Regions from separate parts of the Shewanella sp. 492 genome, predicted to be linked through region 1. Evidence: predicted binding sites of a transcription regulator. Region 1 holds the regulator's gene; the other holds the start of a gene.
The links. The regulator sigma-54, encoded in region 1, starts transcription at its own class of promoters, with help from an activator protein. The targets are predictions, from matches to a motif close to GTTGGCACGNNNNTNGNNT.
Positions count from the first base shown of each region.

Region 2: flgB (flagellar basal body rod protein FlgB) is a predicted target of sigma-54. The motif match lies at 2,735-2,753, and genes of this name have one in related genera.

Region 1 covers NZ_CM181702.1:487,976-495,338, reverse strand. The annotation lists gene AC5YBX_RS02275 (calcium/sodium antiporter) at 1-90, shown strand, start outside; gene AC5YBX_RS02270 (KpsF/GutQ family sugar-phosphate isomerase) at 133-1,110, shown strand; gene kdsC (3-deoxy-manno-octulosonate-8-phosphatase KdsC) at 1,112-1,663, shown strand; gene lptC (LPS export ABC transporter periplasmic protein LptC) at 1,660-2,217, shown strand; gene lptA (lipopolysaccharide transport periplasmic protein LptA) at 2,204-2,743, shown strand; gene lptB (LPS export ABC transporter ATP-binding protein) at 2,740-3,471, shown strand; gene AC5YBX_RS02245 (RNA polymerase factor sigma-54) at 3,603-5,087, shown strand; gene hpf (ribosome hibernation promoting factor) at 5,118-5,405, shown strand; gene ptsN (PTS IIA-like nitrogen regulatory protein PtsN) at 5,408-5,851, shown strand; gene rapZ (RNase adapter RapZ) at 5,848-6,702, shown strand; gene AC5YBX_RS02225 (HPr family phosphocarrier protein) at 6,689-6,964, shown strand; gene mgtE (magnesium transporter) at 7,072-7,363, shown strand, end outside.
Region 2 covers NZ_CM181702.1:1,216,953-1,224,315, reverse strand. The annotation lists gene flgE (flagellar hook protein FlgE) at 1-1,026, opposite strand, end outside; gene flgD (flagellar hook assembly protein FlgD) at 1,089-1,871, opposite strand; gene flgC (flagellar basal body rod protein FlgC) at 1,882-2,301, opposite strand; gene flgB (flagellar basal body rod protein FlgB) at 2,304-2,702, opposite strand; gene AC5YBX_RS05415 (CheR family methyltransferase) at 2,850-3,683, opposite strand; gene AC5YBX_RS05410 (chemotaxis protein CheV) at 3,831-4,751, opposite strand; gene flgA (flagellar basal body P-ring formation chaperone FlgA) at 4,951-5,658, shown strand; gene flgM (flagellar biosynthesis anti-sigma factor FlgM) at 5,780-6,103, shown strand; gene AC5YBX_RS05395 (flagella synthesis protein FlgN) at 6,110-6,535, shown strand; gene AC5YBX_RS05390 (LPP20 family lipoprotein) at 6,730-7,176, opposite strand; gene AC5YBX_RS05385 (FlgO family outer membrane protein) at 7,173-7,363, opposite strand, start outside.

The sequences.
Region 1 (7,363 bases):
ACGGGTAAGTCGCGTCAGCTCAAACCTTGGCACGGCGGAGTGTTATTGATGAGCTTTGTTGTTTATCAGGTGCTGGTTTTTCAATCCTAATTGCAGGTCTAGCCCGAACTGATTTTTTAAAGAGAGAACAAGATGGTAGATGCAGATCAACTACGTCAATGGGGGCGTAATGTTATCGATATCGAGCGCAATGCCCTCGATAATCTTTATCAATATGTCGATTCAAGCGAATTTGCCAAGGCATGCCAGTTAATTCTGAGTTGTACTGGTAAGGTGATCGTGATGGGCATGGGTAAATCGGGCCATATTGGCAACAAGATTTCTGCCACCTTAGCCAGCACTGGCACCCCCGCCTTCTTTGTACATCCTGGCGAAGCCAGCCACGGTGATCTTGGCGTACTGAGTGAAAATGATATTGTACTTGCTATCTCCAACTCGGGTGAAGCCAGTGAAATTTTAACCTTGATGCCGGTGATCAAACGTATGGGGCTGCCAGTGATTGCAGTAACGGGAAAGCCCGACTCCAATATGGCAAAGCATTCGATGGTGCATCTGTGTATCGACGTACCAGAAGAAGCCTGCCCACTTGGGCTCGCGCCGACCTCCAGTACCACTGCAACCCTAGTGATGGGCGATGCCCTTGCCGTGGCTCTATTGCAGGCTAGAGGCTTTACTAAAGATGATTTTGCGCTATCGCACCCCGGTGGCAGCTTAGGCCGTAAATTGCTACTAAGGGTCAGCGATGTGATGCACAAAGGCGATGAACTCCCCATAGTACCCCAACACATCTGCATTACCGACGCATTGTATGAGATCTCTAAAAAAGGCCTCGGCATGACCGCCGTGATCGATGACAATGGCGTATTGGTTGGCATCTTTACCGATGGCGATCTGCGCCGCGTGATCGATGCCGAAGTCGACCTTAGAAACACCTCCATCAGCCACGTTATGACCCAAGGCTGCGTGACCGTCAGCGACGGCATTTTAGCCGCTGAAGCGCTTAACATAATGGAAGAAAAGCAGATTAATGGCTTAATTGTGACTAACCTTCAACAGCAACCCATTGGCGCACTCAATATGCTCGATATGGTTAAAGCAGGAGTGATATAAGATGCCACATCAAGGTTTTTACGGCCCTATCGCTGACTCAGTCTGGCAAAAAGCTAAACAGATTAAACTACTGATTTGTGACGTAGACGGCGTGTTTTCTGACGGGCTGGTTTATATGAGTAACTCTGGCGACGAGCTAAAAACGTTCCATACTCGTGATGGCTATGGCGTTCGCTCGCTACTGACTAGCGATATTGCCGTGGCGATTATCACCGGACGTAAATCGAAAATTGTCGAAGACCGTATGACGGCCCTTGGCATTAGCCATATTTATCAAGGGGTCGACAACAAGCTCATCCCCTACCAAGAGCTTCTGGCACGCTATCAAGTCAGCCCACAACAGGTGGCCTATATTGGCGATGACATGGTCGACCTACCCGTAATGCAACAAGTCGGCTTGTCGGTGTGCGTCGCCGATGGTCACCCTTATGTTAAGCAGCATGCCGATATGGTCACCCATATTAATGGCGGCCATGGTGCGCTACGTGAATTAACCGACCTTATTTTGCTAAGCCAAGATAAGTTTGAATCGGCTCACGGTATGAGCATATGAATAGAGTCACCCTGGCGATTATCGCGTTTTTTGGTACCGCTTTAGTGCTCTATTGGCAGGTGCAGACTAAGCAAGGATCACAAGCGCTGTTGCTCGACGCGTCCGATCGTCCAGATTATGTGATTAACAACATTAATAGCGTGCAATACGACGAACAAGGCAAACTTAATAGCCGCGTCTCGGCTAGCCATATGGAACACTATGCCGAGCGTAATATGACCTATTTTACCCAGCCTACTTATCTGGTCTATCCCGATAACGGCGATGCTCAGTGGCGGTTGCGCTCGGCTCGGGGTACATTAGACAAAGACAGTGGCAAAGTCATCTTGGAAAATAATGTCATTATTGATGCCATTAGCCCTGAAGAGCCCATCCAAACCATAGAAACCAACTACATGGAATTGGACCTCAACACCATGATCATGACATCCGATCAAACCATTCGGATCACCGGTAACGATTTTTTGATTACCGGAAAAGGCTTATATGCCGACCTCAATGCACAAAAAGTACGACTGACGAGCCAGGTAGAAGGAACATATGAAACTAAATAATCTTATTCTTGCAGGCCTGTTAACCATGGTTAGCCTGCAGAGTGCGGCGAATGAAACCGACCTGCTGCAAGAGGTTAAGATTTCAGCCGCAAGCCAAGAAGCTGATATTAAAAATAATCAGATTATCTTCAATGGCCCAGTAGAGGTGACTCAAGGCTCCATTAAAATTTTAGCCGATGAATTACGCGCCTTTACCAAAGAAAATAGTAGCGGCAAAATCTTAGTGGCAAAGGGTAAGCCAGCCACTTATACACAGGTGATGGAAAATGGTCGTCCAGCGTCAGCCAGCGCCAATGAGATCCGCTATGAACTGTCGACCCGCACTCTAACCCTAATTGGTAATGCCACCCTCGAACAAGAAGGTAGCCAAGTCACAGGTAATCAAATTCGCTACAACATTGAGCAGCAACAGTTGATAGCCGAAAGTACGGGTAGCGATCGCGTTATCACCATCATTCAACCCGAAAGTTACCAAGACAACAGCAAAAGTCAGCCCCAAGAACAGCCCAAGCAGGAAAAGCAATGACAGAGATGACGCTAAAAGCGGTTAACTTAGCCAAAAGCTACAAAAGCCGCGCCGTGGTACAAGATGTCAGCTTAACCGTACGCACAGGGCAAATCGTCGGCTTGCTAGGGCCTAATGGCGCAGGTAAAACCACCACCTTTTACATGGTGGTCGGTCTAGTCCAGAGTGACAAGGGACGTATTTTTATTGACGATGACGATCTCACTTTAGATCCTATGCATTTGCGCGCCCGCAAAGGGATTGGCTATCTACCGCAAGAAGCCAGTATTTTTCGGAAATTATCGGTACGCGATAATATTATGGCGGTATTACAAACCCGACGCGAGCTCAGTAACGATGCGCGCGAAGAGGAGTTGGAGCACCTGCTAGAAGAGTTTCATATTACTCACATCCGCGATAGTCAGGGGATGGCACTGTCCGGTGGCGAACGTCGTCGCGTCGAAATCGCCCGAGCATTAGCCGCCAATCCTAAGTTTATTTTGCTTGATGAACCCTTCGCCGGGGTCGATCCCATTTCGGTTATCGACATCAAAAAGATTATTGAGCAACTGAAAAATCGTGGCCTTGGCGTACTGATCACCGACCACAACGTACGTGAAACATTGGATGTGTGTGAAAAAGCCTACATTGTCAGTCACGGTAATTTGATTGCCGAAGGAACACCCGATGAGATCTTAGATAACCAACAAGTTCGAGCGGTGTACTTAGGAGAACAATTCAAGCTATAGTTAACGTTATTAGCGCTCAAGGTAAAAGGCTAAACCGCTCTTACCTTGTTAAGTAGATCATTCGCCTTAGCGGTTTAATACCAGAGGCAGCTTTCTCACTTTAGAATTAGAAACAAGGGAATAGCAGTACGATGAAAGCGTCACTTCAGCTCAAAATGGGTCAGCATTTAACCATGACGCCCCAGTTGCAACAGGCCATTCGTCTGTTGCAACTCTCGTCATTGGAATTGCAGCAAGAGATCCAGCAAGCATTAGAGTCTAACCCTCTACTCGAGTTAGACGAGGAGCAAGAAGGCGCCAATATCGACTCAGAACAAGAGCGTAATGACAACTTCGACACCGATTACAATGAGCAACTGCAAGTCGACTCGAGTGAAGACAATTCAAGCTTAGAAACCTCCGACGCACTCAATCAAGACTCTATGCCCGATGAGCTTCCCGTCGACACCACATGGGATGAGGTCTATACCGCCTCACCCAACTCCAGCTCTGGTGCCATGCGCGACGATGACATGCCCTTTCAAGGGGAAACCAGCGAAGGCTTGTATGAACACCTCGAATGGCAAAAAAACCTCACGCCCTTTTCTGACAACGATCTTGCTATCGCCACCGCCATCATTGACGCCATAGACGAGCGCGGCTACTTGACGCAAACGTGCGACGATATTCTCGAAGCCATGGGCGATCCTGAAATCGAACTCGACGAAATTGAAGCGGTATTAAAACGGGTACAACATTTCGATCCTATCGGGATTGGTGCCAGAGACCTCAGCGAATGCCTGATGATCCAACTGGCCCAATACAACCCCGACACCCCGCATATCGACAACGCCAGACTCTTGATCCGTGATTACTTAGATCTTATCGCCGGACGAGACTTTCGCCTATTGATGCGTAAGACCAAGCTGAAAGAGGATGACCTGCGTGAGGCCATAGCGCTAATTCAAACCCTCAATCCGCGCCCGGGGCTGGCCATTACTGCCAGTCGCGACGAATACGTGATCCCCGATGTCACAGTTAGCAAGAAAAAAGGTCGCTGGGTGGTCGAGCTTAATCCCGATAGTATGCCTAAGATTAATGTAAACCAACATTATGCCTCGATGGCACGCAGCACCAAAAACCAAGCCGATGGCCAGTTTATTCGTGGTCACTTGCAAGAAGCTAAATGGTTTCTAAAAAGTTTAGAGAGCCGCAACGATACCTTGCTTAAGGTCACCAACTGCATTGTCGATTTCCAGCAAGGTTTTTTCGAGTTTGGTGAAGAAGCGATGAAACCTATGGTGCTTAATGATATTGCCGAAGCGGTCGAGATGCATGAATCGACCATCTCGCGGGTCACTACCCAAAAGTATATGCACACGCCAAGAGGGATTTTTGAGCTGAAATACTTTTTCTCCAGCCATGTCGGGACCGACGATGGTGGTGAATGCTCTTCTACTGCGATCCGCGCTTTTATTAAGAAGTTAGTCGCCGCAGAAAATCAAAAGAAACCCTTAAGTGACAGTAAGATGGCACAACTGCTGGCAGAGCAAGGTATCCAAGTCGCTCGACGCACGATTGCAAAATATCGTGAGGCGATGTTGATACCGCCGTCAAATCAACGTAAAAGCTTATAATCAACAACTGGAAACCGGAGGAATCACTTTATGCAAATAAATCTGACTGGGCACCACATCGAGATCACCCAATCTCTGCGCAACTATGTTGAAGAAAAGTTTACAAAGCTTGAACGGCATTTCGATCAGATCAATAATGTCCATGTGATATTAAATGTCGAAAAATTGATGCAAAAAGTTGAAGCAAAGTTACATCTCCGTGGTGGGGAAGTATTTGCAACATCAGAGCACGCGGACATGTATGCCGCGATAGATTCCCTGATCGATAAATTAGATCGTCAGGTCATTAAACACAAAGAGAAGCTAATAAAGCATTAACGATGGAACTTAGTACCATCCTGCGGCCGGAGTGCACAACCTGCGCCACTCCGGGCAGTAAGAAAAAGGTACTGGAACTTATCAGCGACTTGGCCGCTGTCCAGTACCCCACCCTTTCCTCTCAAGAGATTTTTGAAAGCCTTTTGGCGAGAGAGAAAATGGGCAGCACAGGTATAGGCAATGGTATCGCGATCCCTCACGGACGGCTGACGAATATTGAGAAGCCAGTCGCCGTATTGATTAAATGTGCTGAGCCAATCGCATTCGATGCAATTGATAATCAGCCCGTCGATATCCTCTTTGCATTATTGGTTCCTTCAGAGCAATGCGAACAGCACCTTAGCACCCTCGCCGCGATGGCAGAGAAATTAAGTGATAAAGCCATCATCAAACAGCTAAGAAAAACCCACGACGAGGCAGAATTGTATCAGGTGATCACCCAATGAAATTGGTAATGGTATCTGGGCGATCAGGCTCAGGAAAATCGGTAGTCCTTAGGGTACTGGAAGATCTGGGTTATTACTGTGTCGATAATCTGCCACTACAGATGATGGACTCACTGCTCAGTCAGCTCAAAGGTCGAAATGAACTCGTAGCCATAAGCGTCGATGTGCGCAACATGCCCAGCGAGGACATTCAGCTGGAGAAGCAGCTAGCTAATCTCCCTAAAGATACCGAAATACTGAGTTTCTTCTTAAACTCATCTGACGATGTGTTACTTAAACGCTACAGTGAAACCCGCAGGTTACATCCACTGTCACGCTCAAAAGCCTCTCTCAAAGAAGCCATTCAACTTGAAGGCAAAATGCTCGAGCCTATCTCTAAGATGGTCGATCACTACATCGACACCTCTACCCTTAACATCTATGATTTAAGCGATAAGGTACGCGAGATCTTACTAGGCACAGTAGACAAGGAGTTAGTGATTAACTTTGAGTCATTTGGCTTTAAATACGGTATGCCAAGTGAAGCAGACTTTATGTTTGACGTGCGTTTTCTGCCCAATCCCCACTGGGAAACGGAGTTACGCCCGCTGACGGGTCTCGACCAACCAGTGCAGCAGTTTTTAAGTCAGCAGCCGCTAGTAAATAAGTTTATTTGGCAGATAGAAAATCTATTCGAAACGTGGCTGCCACACCTTGAGCGCAATAACCGTAGCTACTTAACGATCGCCATTGGTTGTACCGGCGGCCAACATCGCTCGGTGTATGTGACCGATCAACTGGCCAAGCTGTTCAATAAAGGGAAACATAAGGTACAGGCGCGCCACAGAGAACTTCAGCATGAACAAGCTTGAACGCCAATTAACCATCTGCAACAAGCTGGGGTTGCATGCGCGAGCCGCCACCAAACTGGCGGTATTGGCCGCTCAGTTTGATGCCCAAGTCACCTTAATTCAAGGTGACAAGCAAGCTTCAGCCGCCAGTGTGCTTGGGCTATTAATGCTAGAAACCGGCTTTGGTAAAACTATTACCATCACCAGTGAAGGCCAAGATGCCCAAGCGGCACTCGATGCCATTAGCGCACTGATTGACGCAAAATTCGAAGAAACCGTATAATCGCCCCACCTCGAGCCTAAACGGCTCATCTCATTCTATAATTATCCCGAGTTCAGGTTACTTAGCCAATAACCTATGTCGCCGCGCCATTTTTCCAAGGGGAAGTCATGCCGATCGAAGTGTTAGATAATGAAACTACAGATCAACGTTTACAGCAGCTGACGCAAGCCCTGAGCAGCGGTATGTTTGTCCATGTGCGTAGTATGCTGCACGACATGGCGGCCTCGGATATCGCCTTTATTTTAGAGTCCTCTCCACCGCGTGCGCGGCAAGTATTATGGCAACTTATCGATCAAGCCCATACGGGTGAGATACTCGATGAACTCAGTGAAGAGCTCAAAGATCAATTTATTAGCCAGATGAGCCCTGAGCGCGTAGCAAAAGCGGCCGAAAATATGG
Region 2 (7,363 bases), 730 kb from region 1:
TACATTGGTTAAGCGGCCAACAGTGGTGCCATCTTGGCTCAGCTCAGTCACCTCAAAAGCTGATGAATATTGCGTCGGATTATTAAAGTTAAGCGTTAGGGTTTGCGCGCCGTCAGTACCCGGGCCTAAGACATTAGCCCCGCCCACACCAAGCGCTTCGGTCTGTACTACGGCAGGGTCGCTACCGGTATAGGTGCCAGTATCGTTAAAAGACAATACAGAGCCTTTCCAACCACTGGCATTTTCGGCATTACCTGTCGCATCGGCAGTACCATCACCAGTGGTATCTCGCCCATAAGTCCCTACAGGGCCTGCAATATCGACCTGTTTACCATCGACGGCATAAAACGCCACCCAATTACTCTCACCATTGTGCGCCGCTTCTGGCGGGCGAACAAAGTAAGTGGTTAAAATCTGTGGCTCACCTAAGGAGTCATATATGGTCACAGATGTCGAATTATTAAAGGTCTCGGGCTTAGTGGGATCGAAATTCGCTGGATCGAGCGTATCTTCAGCGGCATTCAGGTTCATCTGAATGCCCACATCATTAGTCTTTTGTGGTTGACCTGCCGTATCGGGAATTTGCACAGGCTTAGTCGTGGTTAAACTCACTGATGTTGAATTGCCATCTTTATCGACTGGAAATGTCTGCAAGAAGTTACCTGACGAATTAACCAAATAGTTATTACCATCGACTTTAAACGCTCCCGCGCGGGTATAAGACATATCTTGCGAGCCCAATTCAGATGAGGTCACAAAAAAACCACCACCATTAATCGCCATATCGAGCGCGTTATTGGTAAACTGCATACTGCCTTGGTGGAACTGCTGCGCCACTTGTGATGTGGTCACGCCGCCACCGACTGTGGTTTTACTGTTAGCAAAAATCGAGTTGGCATACACATCGGCAAATTCGGCGCGAGACTCTTTAAAACCAACCGTGTTAACGTTAGCGATATTGTTGGCCGTGGTATTAAGATCTTTTTGGGCTGCTGAGATACCGCTCAATGCAATGTTAAATGACATAAATCACCTCATTAAAAATTTTATTCGTTGTCGTGGACGTTATGCCCTAACGTAAGCTTTATCTAGGTTTCAGAGACGGCGAGTACATCACCAATCTTGATACCCCCTATGCCCCTAAGGTTTAAAATTGCGCCGGTACTGGCTGTACCTAATGAGACGCTGGTTACATGTGCGTAGGTTGATACGGCGAGGTCTTCACTTTGACCATCCACTTTGCCAGATGCCTTAATCGAATAATTGCCACTTGCCACCGGCTCGCCATTTTTATCTAGCCCATCCCAGCTGACATCAATATTGCCGCCTGCGCTGCCATCGACGGTAAACGTCTTGATGAGCTGACCTTTTTCATCTTCGATGCGCACGGTAATGTCATCGATAGCCTCTGGCGTACTGATGATCCCTTTTAAGTGCGGATCTTCAGCAGAAATATGGCCGGTATCAGAGGGGATAAGCACTTTCTGCCCAACGAGCCCTGAGGCTTGTAGTGCCTGACTCGAGGTCATCACAGCATTAAGGTTAACAATCTCCTCATTAAGCTTGCTGATCCCATCGACGGTCGAAAATGAGGCCATCTGCGCGATCATTTGGTCATTATCCACCGGCTTAAATGGATCTTGCATCGACAACTGTTGACTCAATAAAGAGAAAAAATCGTCTTGTGTCAGCTCCTGATTATTTGCCTCAGGAATCGATGACTCCTCAGGTAAGCGAATACCATCTAGAAACGGATTTCCCGTAGACTCGGTGATGGCACTGGTTCTGCTGTTTGCTTGCGGTGTGATCTGCCCACTTTGCTGTTCACTGCTCAGGGGAGACTGACTGCTTAACGGATTAATGAGGCTCACTCATTACCTCCTAAGATTTGCCGATTCGCAAAGTCTGTTGCAGCATAGACTTGGCCGCTTCAGCAACTTGTACGTTCATTTGGTACGAACGCGATGCAGAGATCATGTTCGCCATCTCCTCCATCACATTCACATTGGGTTTATAAATAAAGCCGTCGGCATCGGCCAACGGGTGATCAGGAGAATATTCTTTCTGCAGCGGCTTATCACTTTCAACAATGTCCGCCACTTTGACCGACTGTGAGGTTTGTTGCTGATGACTCGCTTTGGCCATTTCCGCTTCAAATACAGGATGCCGAGCACGGTAAGTCTGGTCGATGCTACTGGAAACCGAATCGGCATTGGCAATGTTACTTGCCGTGGTATTAAGGCGGATAGATTGCGCCGACATACCCGATCCTGAAACATCAAAGATATTAAATAAGCTCATCATTAATTTCCTTTAAGTGCTTTTTTCAGCCCAGCAAATTTACTGTCAAGAAAGCCTAACGACATCTGATACTCTAAGGCGTTTTGCATAAATTCAGATTGCTCTTGCTGAATATCGACGGTATTACCATCACCCGTATCCGGCTGATTGGGCACGCGATAACTCACATGTTGCTGACTTAAAGCCGCTAAATCGAAATGACGTTCGTCACTGCGGCTCATGGCTAAACCGCCTTGTCGAGTACGCGCCGCTTGCAGCGCCTTATCAAAATCGAGATCTTTAGCTTTATAATGAGGGGTATCGGCATTGGCAATATTAGATGAGATCACCTGCGCACGCGTTGAACGCACACCCAAAGTGAATTGATGTACACCTAATGCTTTATCAAAACTGATCGCCATAAAATTGCCTCCTCATACAGATACCAACAAGAAAGCAATTGTTATGCCAAGCAAGATGTAAACGAGCAGAGAGTGATGAATAAAAAACCAGAACGATAAAAAATGCCAGCTTATTGCTGGCATTTTAGCTAACTGAGGTGATTAAGGTTAACCACGCTTTTGATAATAGATGCCAGGATTACAGCGCACCATCTCAAATTCTTCGGTTAATCCGGCAATCGACTCTGAAGCGCCAAGGAATAAGATCCCTTTGGGGTTCAAAGCGGCAGCAAATTGCCGCAATATTTTGGCCTTTGCCTCAGGTGCAAAGTAGATCAGTACGTTGCGGCAAAATATAATGTCAAATTTACCCAGTAAGGTATAACTTTCAAGCAAATTATGGGCTCTGAAATTAACCAGACGTTTTACATTATCGTTAAGCACCATAGAGCCAGGGGTTGTGGGTGCAAAAAATTGTCGTTTACGCTCATCAGATAAACCGCGCGCCAGCGCTAAATTATCATATTGCGCCGCCTTACACTTATCGAGCATGGATGGCGAGAGGTCGGTGGCCAGTATCGATGCACTCCCCGGTAAAGCCCCCGGCTTACGCTGCTGATATTCTAAAATGGTCATGGCTAACGAATAGGGCTCTTGCCCAGACGAACACGCTGCCGACCATATTTTGAGTGGCCGGCCTAAGCGGGTATATTCTGGCAATAAGTTATTTGCCAGTAACTCGAACGGATAACGATCCCTGAACCATAAGGTTTCGTTAGTGGTCATCGCATCGATAACCTCTGCTCTTAACTGCCGCTCCGTCGGCTTCATCGAATGTTTAACCACCTCAGATAACGAGGGAAGATTATATTTCCCCATTAACGGTGCCAAGCGACTACGAACTAAATATTGCTTATTTTCACCCAGCACGATCCCGCTGTGTTGTTCCAGAAATAACCTAAATTGGTTGTACTCAGCTTCAGCAAGTGATTTATTTGGCACCTAGATATCCCAATCTCAAAAAAATAAAACAGGCTACAACATACACTACTATAGCAAGCATTAAACAGCTCAGGGTTATACATTAGCTAACACACTGAGACAAGCATAAACTACGTAAAGTTAGGGGCTTGTATAACGACGCTTAAATTACAAACTAAGGTGCTTATTCACTGCTGCGGCTAACTCATCAGGATTAAATTTGGCAATAAAATCATTGGCGCCCACTTTTTCCACCATCGCTTGATTAAACACGCCACTGAGTGAGGTATGTAGCACCACCTTAATATCTTTAAGCTTAGGGTTGTCTCTAATCTCTGCCGTTAAGGTATAACCGTCCATTTCGGGCATTTCGATATCAGAAATCACCAAGGGGAGCTCACGAGCGACATTGTCCATATTGGCCGCCATCGCCTCTAATTGGTTGAGGGCATCACGGCCATCTTTAGCGGTATCGATTTGCAGATTTAATGACTCTAACGCCCTAATAATTTGCTTACGGGCCACTGTTGAATCATCAATCACCATAATATGATAGTGGCGGTCTCTATCTATGGTTAACTTATCATCCATTTCTTGGCTTATCTGCGTCTTAACAGGGGATATCTCATCGAGGATTTTTTCGACATCAAGGATCTCAACCAACTCCCCTTCGACTTCAGTAACGGCCGTTAAGTAGGAATAGCGTCCAGCCCCCTGCGGCGGTGGCATAATGGCTTCCCAGTTCATATTAATGATTCGCTCAACAGACTGGACTAAGAACCCTTGCACGCTGCGGTTATACTCAGAAATGATAATAAAACATTCGTCAATATTTTCAATTGGACGCCCCCCCGTAGCAGCACTTAAATCAATCACAGATATCGTCTTGCCGCGAATATGCGCCACTCCCCGAACCACAGGATTTAGCTTAGGTAATGCCGTCAATGGCGGGCACTGCAGTACCTCTTTGACTTTAAATACGTTAATACCAAATCGTTGCTTACTGTTTAATTTAAACAGCAGCAATTCTAGACGGTTTTGTCCCACGAGTTGGGTACGTTTATTTACTGAATCAAGAATACTCGACATAATGCCTTTGCCTTGTGAATGCTTCCCCAACCATAGTAACTATAAGTATAGGCATGCTAATTGCTTTAAAAAATGTGTATGATAACCAGGCCCTAAACTCGTCAAATTTATGACACTAATTTCTATGAAAAATGTCTATAAAGTACGGGCCACAACGAAGTATAGGTGCTCTCTAGCTATCTAAGCTAGTCTATTCAATATGAAAGTAAATACAGTATACTTTTTCATCGCTTTACTCTGCTCATGCCCAAGTTTTGCGGCTGATGAGCTTAGCGTACCCTCTTTATCGACGATATCACGATTAGCTATAGCGGCAATTGAAAATAAAATTGAAGCCCCAAGTGATGCTAAGGTCAATATATCGCCGCAAAGTTTAGACACCCGAGTGACGCCACCCGCTTGTAGTTCAGCATTAAGCGTTGAGGTCGCCAGCGATCGCGCTATTGGCCGTAACAATACCGTTAAAATCAGTTGTGAAACTCCAGAGCTAGCCTATCCTTGGCAAATCTACATATCGGTCAGAGTCGATATTCTTTACCCTGTGGTTGTGGCGACACAAACCTTAGGCCCGGGTGATCTGATTAACGCTGAGCAGGTGACACTCGCTTATGTAGAGCAGAGTAATTTACGTGGCCAACAATTTGATGATCCGGCGCAGGTCACTGGCACCCGGGTCAAACGCAGAATTGCCGCCAACCAAACCCTGTTTAGCAGTAACCTTTGCTTTGTCTGCAAAGGCGACATGGTGTCTATTTATGCCCGTACTGCCAATTTTGAGATAAAAACTATCGGTGAGGCCTTACGTGATGGTAACTTAGGCGATAGAATTCAAGTTAGGAATAGTCACTCACAAAAAATGGTAGATGCAAACGTTATCGGGGTCGGTGCGGTTGAGGTTAGAATGTAGTACGACATGACTCACTTTGATGAGCATTTTTTGTTGCTCACCACAAAATTCTACTAAAGCTTTAAAAGTGAGCGCCGATATACAGTTATGTTGATCTCACTAAGTAACGTTGGAACCTATTATGGCTATAGACATAAAGCATGTAAATACAAGCACGAACAATCGAGTCACGTCGCCATCAACCGATAAGTCATCGGCTAAAACTGGCCTGGTATCGCCCGAAACCACTACGGCTAAAACCGTAAAAAGTGACTCGGTATCGATAACTCCTCAGGCGCAGCAACTGCAAAGTGCTCAGGCAAAATTAAACAACTTACCTGAAATCGATACTAAAAAAGTCGAACAGATAAAAGCGGCTATTGCTGAAGGTCGCTATAAGATTGATGCCGACAAACTGGCCAGTAATATTGCGCAGTTTGAAAATGAACTAAAGGATCTTGGCTAAGCTGATATGAACTCAATAATCGACATCATCGCCAATCAACATACGTTATTAAACGACTTAAAACGCCTTATCGAAGCAGAGAAAGCGGCACTCATAGCACAAAGTGCCGATGAGTTGCTAACGCTGGCCGCAGATAAAGCTAAGTTGTTAGATGAGATCAAAGCGGTCGATGTACGATTATCAGAGCACCCCGACAGCGGTAAACTCAGTAGCGATCTTAAGCTGCAAAAATTAGTCGATATAACCAAACAAGTGTTAGCCCAATGTAAGACGCTTAACGCGCAAAATGCTACATTAATCGAACACAGCATGGCCAGTATCAATCGCTTCTCTCAAGCCTTGCAAGCCAGTCGAAACGCATCCAGTCTTACCTACGATGGTAAAGGCAAAACCTCAACGATTTCGACCTTAGGCAATAACCTTAAAGCTTAGGCACTTAATCACAGCGTAGTGTTATCTTGATTCAGCATCGCGCCTAGCTCATGCACCTCGCTTTCGCTACGCAATGACCCAATCTAAAAAACACAACCAAGAGACACAAAAAAGCCTCTAAAATAGAGGCTTTAATATTGCGCAATACATTAAGTCGCTCAATTAAAATGGAGCTCCGTTAAAAGGAAACTCTCTTAGAAGTAAGTCACTTGCTTCACTTTTTGTGGACGATTTTGCTGTTGGTACAAGGCCCACACTTGAGAAAAATCAAGTTCCAGCTCAGTCACATAATGCTCACCCGCCGGGTAACTCTTAACCACTCTGGCGCCGCGTATCACCCCGGTCACCGAAGCTTGAATATTATCATCAGACAACATCCAATCCCTGACTTGGCTCGACGCAGATAACTGCTGGCCGTATACCTGCTCAGCTAACTCACGATAAGCCGCGATTTTGGATGCTTGCATCGCCATTAATACCCGTTGCGACTGCTCTTTGGCCGGTTGTGTCGCTAAGGGGGCGTAGCCGATAGCGGTTAACTTAGGAAACTGCTCAGGCGCTTCTGTTTCCCACTGAATATATCTATCTTGGGAAGCGCAGCCACTTAGCGTCAGCAGTATTGCCATTAACCAGATTCTCATTGCAGCTCTCCTACCATTTGCATGTTACCCTGCCCCTGCATGCTGTGACGGATCAACAAGCCTTGCTTAGACTCCACCCGCTCAGACGCCCTAAGATAACCAGGCAATTCAGCCAAGGTGACACTCGCCGAAGCAACTGATACCACACGATTATTGGTTACATTCACAATACGACTATTGACCACCA